Regions from separate parts of the Lysinibacillus sp. UBA5994 genome, predicted to be linked through region 2. Evidence: riboswitches for the same ligand, from Rfam matches in the RefSeq annotation. Region 2 holds a riboswitch; each other region holds the start of a gene.

What was found. Region 2 has a riboswitch for thiamine pyrophosphate ahead of thiW (energy coupling factor transporter S component ThiW). Riboswitches for the same ligand answer to the same signal wherever they lie in the genome.
Region 1: it holds a riboswitch for thiamine pyrophosphate, as region 2 does, so the genes downstream of both, thiC (phosphomethylpyrimidine synthase ThiC) here and thiW (energy coupling factor transporter S component ThiW) in region 2, are expected to answer to the same signal.
Region 3: it holds a riboswitch for thiamine pyrophosphate, as region 2 does, so the genes downstream of both, thiM (hydroxyethylthiazole kinase) here and thiW (energy coupling factor transporter S component ThiW) in region 2, are expected to answer to the same signal.
Region 4: it holds a riboswitch for thiamine pyrophosphate, as region 2 does, so the genes downstream of both, thiT (energy-coupled thiamine transporter ThiT) here and thiW (energy coupling factor transporter S component ThiW) in region 2, are expected to answer to the same signal.

What each region holds. Positions count from the first base shown of each region.
Region 1 covers NZ_DJAU01000051.1:15,157-17,361, forward strand. Annotated here, with positions in the region: gene thiC (phosphomethylpyrimidine synthase ThiC) at 1-900, opposite strand, end outside; TPP riboswitch at 1,041-1,155, opposite strand; gene B3D98_RS15550 (AEC family transporter) at 1,216-2,145, opposite strand.
Region 2 covers NZ_DJAU01000022.1:111,060-113,264, forward strand. Annotated here, with positions in the region: gene B3D98_RS06350 (VWA domain-containing protein) at 1-360, shown strand, start outside; gene thiW (energy coupling factor transporter S component ThiW) at 515-1,015, opposite strand; TPP riboswitch at 1,110-1,217, opposite strand; gene B3D98_RS06360 (MFS transporter) at 1,284-2,205, opposite strand, start outside.
Region 3 covers NZ_DJAU01000045.1:10,573-12,777, forward strand. Annotated here, with positions in the region: gene thiD (bifunctional hydroxymethylpyrimidine kinase/phosphomethylpyrimidine kinase) at 1-378, opposite strand, end outside; gene thiM (hydroxyethylthiazole kinase) at 366-1,133, opposite strand; TPP riboswitch at 1,217-1,314, opposite strand; gene mbcS (acyl-CoA synthetase MbcS) at 1,505-2,205, shown strand, end outside.
Region 4 covers NZ_DJAU01000035.1:31,665-33,869, forward strand. Annotated here, with positions in the region: gene map (type I methionyl aminopeptidase) at 1-437, opposite strand, end outside; gene thiT (energy-coupled thiamine transporter ThiT) at 600-1,160, opposite strand; TPP riboswitch at 1,295-1,402, opposite strand; gene B3D98_RS12025 (DUF4870 domain-containing protein) at 1,528-1,851, shown strand; gene B3D98_RS12030 (hypothetical protein) at 1,907-2,029, shown strand; gene B3D98_RS12035 (AAA family ATPase) at 2,070-2,205, opposite strand, start outside.

The DNA of each region.
Region 1 (2,205 bases), on a different contig from region 2:
ATAGCGTAAAAGGACACCTGCATGAATGGTGAAGTAATCCACACCCTGCTCAGCTTGTTCAATGAGAGTATCACGATAAACCTCCCACGTTAAATCCTCTGCTACACCATTTACCTTTTCTAAAGCCTGATAAATTGGCACTGTTCCCACTGGCACTGCAGCATTTCGAATAATCCATTCTCTAGTTGTATGAATATGTTTACCAGTCGATAAATCCATAATATTATCTGCGCCCCATCGAGTTGCCCAGGTCATTTTCTCAACTTCTTCTGCAATGGAAGAAGATACAGCAGAATTCCCGATATTCGCATTGATCTTTACATGAAAATTACGCCCAATAATCATTGGCTCTGCCTCAGGGTGATTAATATTAGAAGGCATTATAGCACGCCCAGCTGCAATTTCTGAACGTACAAATTCAGGATCCATATTTTCACGAATCGCTACAAACTCCATTTCAGGCGTTATAATTCCCTTTCGTGCATAGTGAAGCTGTGTCACATTTTTACCTTTTTTAGCACGCAAAGGCTTTCTCGCCAACTCAGGGAAGACATTTTCTTGAATACGCGGGTCATCAACATGACGAAAGCCATTATCCTCCGGTTTAATAGAGCGTCCCTCATATGCTTCTACATCCCCTCGCTCTTGAATCCATGCATTTCGTAAGGCAGGTAAACCTTTCGTAATATCTACTTGGTAGGCTGGATCTGTATAGGGCCCACTCGTATCATATACTCGAATAGGAGCATTTTCTTCATTTCCAAAACTGCCTGTTGTCGGACTTAATGCAATTTCTCGCATAGGTACTAGAATATCTGGGCGTGTTCCTTCCACATATACTTTTTTGCTTCCTTCAAAGCTGGACATAATGGTAATATTCTTTTCACTAATTACTGACATGAGCTACTTCTCTCCCTTAAATTTATTTTGATATAAGGACCGATTCTAGCTCACCCCAACAATCCAAAAAATAAAGGCCGAATCCAAAATAATTATTTGGATCCGGCCACGAATGTAAAGGTCTATTGATTGCATACTCTGCAATAGCTTCTTAACTTTCCCACGCTGGTATGAGCCAGATCAGGTCCAAAGGGTCAAGAAACTTCGTAGCGTTTCCCTCTCAGCCTGACTCATCAGACTCCCCTAGTTAATACTATTTAGTTTGATGCTAGTGTAGCAGATAATACTAAGAGATGGAAGTTATTTTTTATCTTACTAGGTAAATAATACTTCTGCAAAATAGATCACAATGGTTACAGTTATACAGCTTACAATGGTTGAAAATAAAACAGCTTGCGCGGCTGTTGCTGATTCTACATCATATTCCAATGCTAGACTAGAACTATTGCGGGATGTTGGAAAGGCACTAGCTATAAACAGTGATTGTGCGACGACTCCATCTAATCCCAATATATAAATAATGGCCAATGCAACAGATGGTCCAATAATTAGTCGCGTAAAACAGCTGATAAAGACGGTTTTATTAAACATTGATTTCATCTCTAGTTGTGATAATTGCGCACCTAAAGTAATTAGGGCCACAGCAATAAATCCATCTGCCACATGTTCTACTGGTATTTTGATAAACTGTGGAATACCGATATCAAAATAATTCATAGCGACACCTATAATCAGCGCATGAATAATAGGCATTTTAAAGAAATCCTTGATGATTGTCATACCTGACTTTGTAGAAGAAATTAAATTGTATAAACCATATGTATACGTAGTCATATTTTGAAAGATTACGAGCATGACCTGAATGGCTACTCCAATAGGTTGCGTGGCAAATATCATTTGAGCCACTGGAATACCGTAATTACCCGAGTTAATGAGCACAACACTATTTTTAAAGACAGCTGCCTCTGTTCTAGCTAAACCTAACCCTTTTGCCATAAAGTGACTGAGTATCATTTGACTACCGATAAAGAGTACAATAAATAATCCGACCTCTCCCAGTACAGTTAATTCCACATGTGTTTCATATAAATTTACAAAAACAGCTGCTGGCATAAAGCAATATGTAATAAGCTGAGACAATGCTTTTAAATTAAAGCGAAATTTCTTTTGTAGTATAGCGCCTATTACAAGTAACACTAAAATAGGTACAACAATTTGAAAGAAAATCATTCCGAGATACATCATATCAATGTCCCCCTTCCAGCGTTAATAGTATTGTTGAATTCCTTCTAGGTCAATTTCTCC
Region 2 (2,205 bases):
GATGAAAAGCAGGCCATTTATCAGGCAGGGCTAAGTGTTCCTTATAGTGCTGAATACGAACTACTCCCTGTAAATAACCAACTGATAGAAGAGTTAACTCAACGAACAGGAGGCACTGTTTTAAAGGAACCACAAGATGTCTTCCGTGACTTTACGACAAAAGGAGCAGATCGGCAAAATATTGCCACATGGCTACTCTTAGCAAGTATGCTTCTTTTCTTTATTGATATTACGATAAGACGTTTTGGTTGGAATTTCCTAACGAATGCGAAGAAAAAAGAGCCGCTGGTTGAGGAAAAAACTATACCAGAAGACACGAATGTAGCACAGTTGTTAAAAGGCATGAAAAAACGATCTTAAAATAGAGGAAGCAGTGCAAATTCGAATAGTTTTGCACTGCTTTTTATATTCCTTGAAATAGAGAGTTATCCCCTTTGTAAAGAGGGTAAATGAGAAGAAAAGCGATCCAAATTGGACTACCCCAGCTCAATGAATGCTCATAATTCAATCTCTCTCAATAAAGAGAAGAATTAAACCTCTTTACTAGCTCTGTTTTACGCAAGCTACTTGCAACCATTACACCTAAAATAGCACCGATCGTACTTGATGTTAAAAAGGCTGGTAGGAAGAAGAATGCTGCTACAGATGTTCCCATGAATAATTTTGCATAAGGGACGGCAATAAGTGAAGCCAGAATGCCCGTTCCGATAACTTCTCCGATACCAGCTAACCACATTTTATTGCTATATTTATAGGCAAGGGCAGCACAGAACGCACCGATGATACTACCAGGGATAGCTAGTAGAGAGCCTGTTCCAGTAAGGATACGAATGATGGCAGTGACAAAGGCAACTATAACTGTTGGTACGGGTCCAAGTATAATGGCTCCTATCACATTAATAGCATGCTGAACTGGGTAAGCACGTGCGATTCCTGTTGGGATGGATACGAAAGTAGAGCCTGCAACAGCAACGGCTACTAATAAAGCCATGACTGTTAATTTACGAATTGACATAAAGTTCACTCCTTTTGGTAAAGTTCGTGAGGAAAAATAAAAAGGCCACCCCCTTTAAACAATAGGAAGCGGCCTTGCGTGTATATAGTGACAACAGCAAGTAGCGCCACTTCCCTCCGCTAGTGTGAACTAGATCAGGTTCAAAGGGTCCGTATATTACCATATACGTCTCAGCCTTTAAAAGACTCCCCTAGTGGTTAAAATCATTCAATTTTGTGAATCAACAATAATGTAACATACTGCTAAAAATAGTCAATGATTTTTCAGACTATTTTGTATCGGGATGCATTAAATGAGGTGCTTTTTTCACTGTCCAGATGAGCGCAAGGAAGAAACAGGCTAATAATATGATAGAACCGAAAATATATGGGCTATTCATATTCCAGTCAAATAATAAACCTGCCAAAGCGGGTCCAATCATATTTCCGAGGCTCATATAGGCATTATTCAAGCCCGCAGCAAATCCCTGCTCTTTCTCTGCAAGCTTTGAGATGAGTGTATTAACAGCTGGACGAATTAATGTCGTTGCTGTAGAGAAAATTGTTGCTACAACTAAAATAAGGGCAAAGCCAGAAACAAATAATATTAAGAAAATAGCAACGGATGCAATAAATAAATTTACTAGTACTACTTTCATTTCACCATAACGATTGAACAGTGGTGTAATAATAAACATTTGTACTACTACTCCAAAAGCACCACCAACAACTAATATAATCGCTATATCTACAGGTGTGTAATTAAACTTTTCTGTCACAAATAATGACAATGTCGTTTGGAAATTTGCAATTCCAAACGAGAACACCAGCATAATTATGAGCATAACAAAATAAGGCATATGTATGGAACGAGCCATTTGCTTCGCCAGATTGTCTTGCTTTTGTTTCTGTTGAGCAGTGTTTGGTTTGGTAGAAGGTAATAAAAAGTAAGATAAAATAGATGCTACAATGGCTGCAGCTCCAGCTGTGAAAAATGGGAAATGTAAGCTTACCTTTGCTAAAAAGCCACCAATACCTGGTCCAATCATAAAGCCAAGAGACATAGCGGCACCCAACATCCCCATACCTTTCCCACGTTCTTCATAGGTTGTGACGTCAGCGACAAAAGCCATAATAGGAGGTGCAACAAATGCGGAACCTAGACCACCTAAAAATCGTGCTAAAAAGAGCATCCATACATCTGTAGCAAGG
Region 3 (2,205 bases), on a different contig from region 2:
TAAAGTTGAGCGTAAGGCATCGATAGCTTCTTGCTGTAATAGGCTTTCCCCACCTTTTGCAATCATCACCGGATCAACAATCAGTGGAATGTTTAGCTCCCTGATCTTGTGTGCAATTGCTTTGATAATTTCTGAGGAATAAAGCATTCCTGTTTTAATCGCAGCGATTGGAAAATCTTCTACTAAGGCCTCGAATTGTTTTTTTATAAAGGAAACGTCAATAGGGTAAACACCTGTTACACCCAAAGTATTTTGAGCAGTTAGAGCAGTAATAACAGAAGTACCAAACACTTCTAATTCCTGAAATGTTTTTAAATCAGCCTGTATACCCGCGCCACCACCACTATCTGAGCCAGCGATTGTTGTTACAATATGCATGAAGCTGCACCATCCTTTGATAAGCGATGTATAGCATTGAGTAAGGCTATTTGAAAATCACCAATGTCTGCAGTAAATGCGGATGCCAGTACACCTGCTTTTTTATAGTAAGTAAGTGTTTCCGTTAATTGTTGGTAAGGATTATGGCTTACACTATAGGCTGCGCCACAAATTGCGCTAAGTAAACAACCTGTACCCGTTACTTCCGTCATTTGTGGATGACCACCAGCGATCCATTGGCTATGCTTGCCATCAGTTATAAAATCGCGTTCTCCTGTGACAATAACAATGCATTGATAGCGTTGAGCCAATGATGTGGCTTCTAATTCCATAGCGATAGTGCCATGACCACTATCGACACCTTTTTGTTGCCAATTTACACCAACTATTGCTGCTAGCTCGCCGAGATTACAGCGAATCACGGCAAAGTGTATGTTTTCCAGTAAGTATCTTACGGTTTCCTTACGATAAGTTGTGGCTCCAACTCCGACAGGATCTAAAATAACAGGAATACCAAGTTTATTGGCTTTTTCACCTGCTAATAACATGGCACTTTTTGTGCGATCATTAAGTGTTCCAATATTAATTAATAATGCTTGAGCAATGGCCACCATCTCCTCTACCTCTTGGTAGTCATCGGCCATTACTGGTGAAGCACCTATCGCTAATAAACCATTTGCTTGAAAATTTGCCACTACATAATTGGTAATACAATGGATAAGTGGTTGCTGTTGACGAATTGTTTGAAAAATCATTGTAGTCCTCCTTTAGGGATGGACGTAAGCATGCAAAAAAGGCTCTTTTTGTGTAAAAATGCACGAAAAGAGCCTTTCATCTGAAAACGATGTTTATTGCTCCCTACGTCAGTATTAACTAACAGGTTCAAAGGGTCAGGTTTTACCTTCTCAACTCTTACGAGTCCCCCTGCAATCTTGCTTTTAGTTGACCAAAATGTACCATACTTTTCATATGTATTCAATAGCAAGTTTTCCTATAGATAAAATGTGACCGATGCCATATAGGAGGGTATGATAGTTGTCATGACTTTACCGAAATTAAGCACAAACCATTGAAAATGCTGAAAAAAGAGTTTTATAATGTGTCATAACAAAAGGGGGCAATTGCCATGAAAAGACAAGATTTAGTTGCACCAGAATGGTATAACATAGTAGAGGAAATTGAAAAATATGCTCAGGATGCAGCCAAAAATGCTTTAATCATTTGTGAAGAAAACCAAGACATCCAATGTATTACATATGCACATTTATTGGAAAAAGCGAATCAAGCAGCACATGTATTCACCAAGCAAGGTTTAAAGAAAGGTGATGTCATTTTAGTAATGGTACCACGTTCGGTTGAAGCATATATTGTGTATATTGCTGCATTGAAAGCGGGTTTAACTATTATTCCAAGTTCTGAGATGTTAAGAACAAAGGATATTGAGTATCGAATTCATCATGCAAATGCTAAAGCAGTTATTGCATTTGAACCCTATATTGAACAGTTCGATAAAGTAGGAAATTTACAAGACATACTGCAATTTGTCATAGGGAATGCACATGAACCTTGGCAGAACATACTTGAAAAAATGAATAATCAACCTACAACCTACATAAATCCTATCCCAACAAAAAGCACAGACAATGCATTTTTAGCCTATACAAGCGGAACAACAGGAAATCCAAAAGCAGCAGTGCATACGCATAGTTGGGGCTATGCTCATTTACGAACAACAGCACCACATTGGTTGGGTGTACAAGAAAATGATATTGTTTGGGCGACTGCAGCACCAGGGTGGCAAAAATGGATTTGGAGTCCATTTCTAGC
Region 4 (2,205 bases), on a different contig from region 2:
CCAATTTGATTTAATTTAGATCCAGCCTTTACCTTTGTCATTGCTCGATCAAAGGCACTTTTAGCAACACGGCAAAGCTTTTCTTTGTCCTCATAGCCATCACCCACAACAAATGAAATACCTGTGTCAGCAAAATAGCCATTTAAAGAGCCTGAAACATCAATATTTACGATATCTCCCTCTTGAATAACACGCTTTCCTGGAATACCATGTGCTACTTCTTCATTGACGCTAATACATGTATACCCTGGAAAATCATATTCTCCCTTTGGTCCTGAAATAGCGCCAGCCTCTGCAAACATGCGACCAGCAATTTCATCAAGCTCAAGTGTTGTAACACCTGGTTTTGTGGCAGCTTTCATTGCTTCGCGAATTTCAGCACAAATGCGTCCTATTTTTTTAAAAGCTTCAATCTCTTCTTGCGTTTTTACAATCATGTATAACGTCCCTTTCATCTAATATCTATTCTTTAATATAACATAACTTTTTATGCGTATAACGATAAACGCTTTAAATATTGTATGCTTTCCTACTTTGCAAAGTGCTAAAAGAGTTATTCACGACAAAAAAGTCCCTCCACTCATGTGAAGGGACTAGCGTTAAAATTTTCTTTGCATTAATTGGGGAGCGGCTGTGAATAAAAGAACACCAACGACAGCCGTTAAAATGGTTGCTGGTAGCATATATGTACCATTGTAGATGATGGAATAGATCCATGCATTCTGGTCACCCGCATATTCGGCAAAAAATACAGCACCAGCGATTGTATGTGCTGTGTATCGTAAGAAGCCTGCGAAAACGGTACCTATGATTATATAAAGTGCCATTTTTGTTTTGTTCATATGTTTAGCAGCGTCTAACACTGGTCCACGTACAACCGCCGCTAATCCTACAACAGTAAAAGCAACACCATAATCTAGTAATCCTTGTAGCCAGTGCACGATATAAGAACCAAACATTGTTTGCATAACACCCACAAGTAGTCCCGTAGTAAGACCAGCTACTAAGCCCCAGCGAAATGCTATTAACATAATCGGTACCATAACAAGACTAACTGAGCCGCCTTGTGCCCATACTTTAAAGGAAACCTGATCCAGTACGAGACCTATCGCTGCAAAAATCGCAATCTCCACTAGCATTAATAGTCTTTTTTTGTCCATACATATTCTCTCCTTTGTTCCGATGTAGGATACAAGAGCAGGAATAGAAAAGCGCTGATATGTCTCTTTCTGACACCTTTTTTCCTTTACGGACGAAAAAACGATGTCAGGACAGAGCCTCACATCGTACAAGTGTCGGTTTCTATCCACATCCCTACGCAAGCGTTAACTTACAGGTTCGAAGAGTCAAGGCATTACGTGCCCAGTCTCAGCTGACATCATCAGCTCCCCTTGTGGTCGTTACATCTGAATTTATTTGAACACTCTCATTGTACGCAAAGGATTGAAGGATTACAACCTTCCATACATCATTTTTTTGAAACTTTGCTGTTTTTCATGCGTAAATATTTAAAAAGGAGGTACAACTATGGAGAATCAAAAAATTTTAGCTGCCTTTAGTTATCTTAGTATTTTCTTCGCCCCTTTTATCGTTCCATTAATTGTATATTTCGTGACTAAAGATAGTGATGTAAAAAAACATTCGATTCGTGCACTTGTCTCTCATTTAGTTCCTTTTGTTTTTGGCATCCTGTTCTTTATTGTCTTTGTTTTTTCCACATTTAGTTTAGATCCAACCTCCAGTAATAATACAGTGATGATTATTTGGTTTGTTTCATTCGCCATCTATGCTCTCGTCTCACTAGGTATTGTGATTTGGAATATAATTCAGGCTGTTCGTGTTATCCGTTAATGTTTTATTTTTAAGTGAAACAGGTAGTAGTAATTGTAAAAGGAGCTGTTTTGGGATGAAAGTATCAAACGTTGTAAAAACTGCCGTTAAGTTAGCACCTATTGTTATTCCTATCGTAAAAAAAGTAATGGCTGCAAAAAAGGGCACAACGCCTACAACCACAACTCGAAAAAAATAAAACGGAGGCGTATTCCTTTTAGAGGAAATACGCCTTCGTTTTATTTCACTTCAAAATGGGTTTGACTATGGCCATTTAATGTTTTTTCCACATGTAAAACTGCTGGCATCGCAGATTTCAATTCAGGCACATGCGAAATAACGCCAATCATACGACCAGAATCCTGCAAATCAATT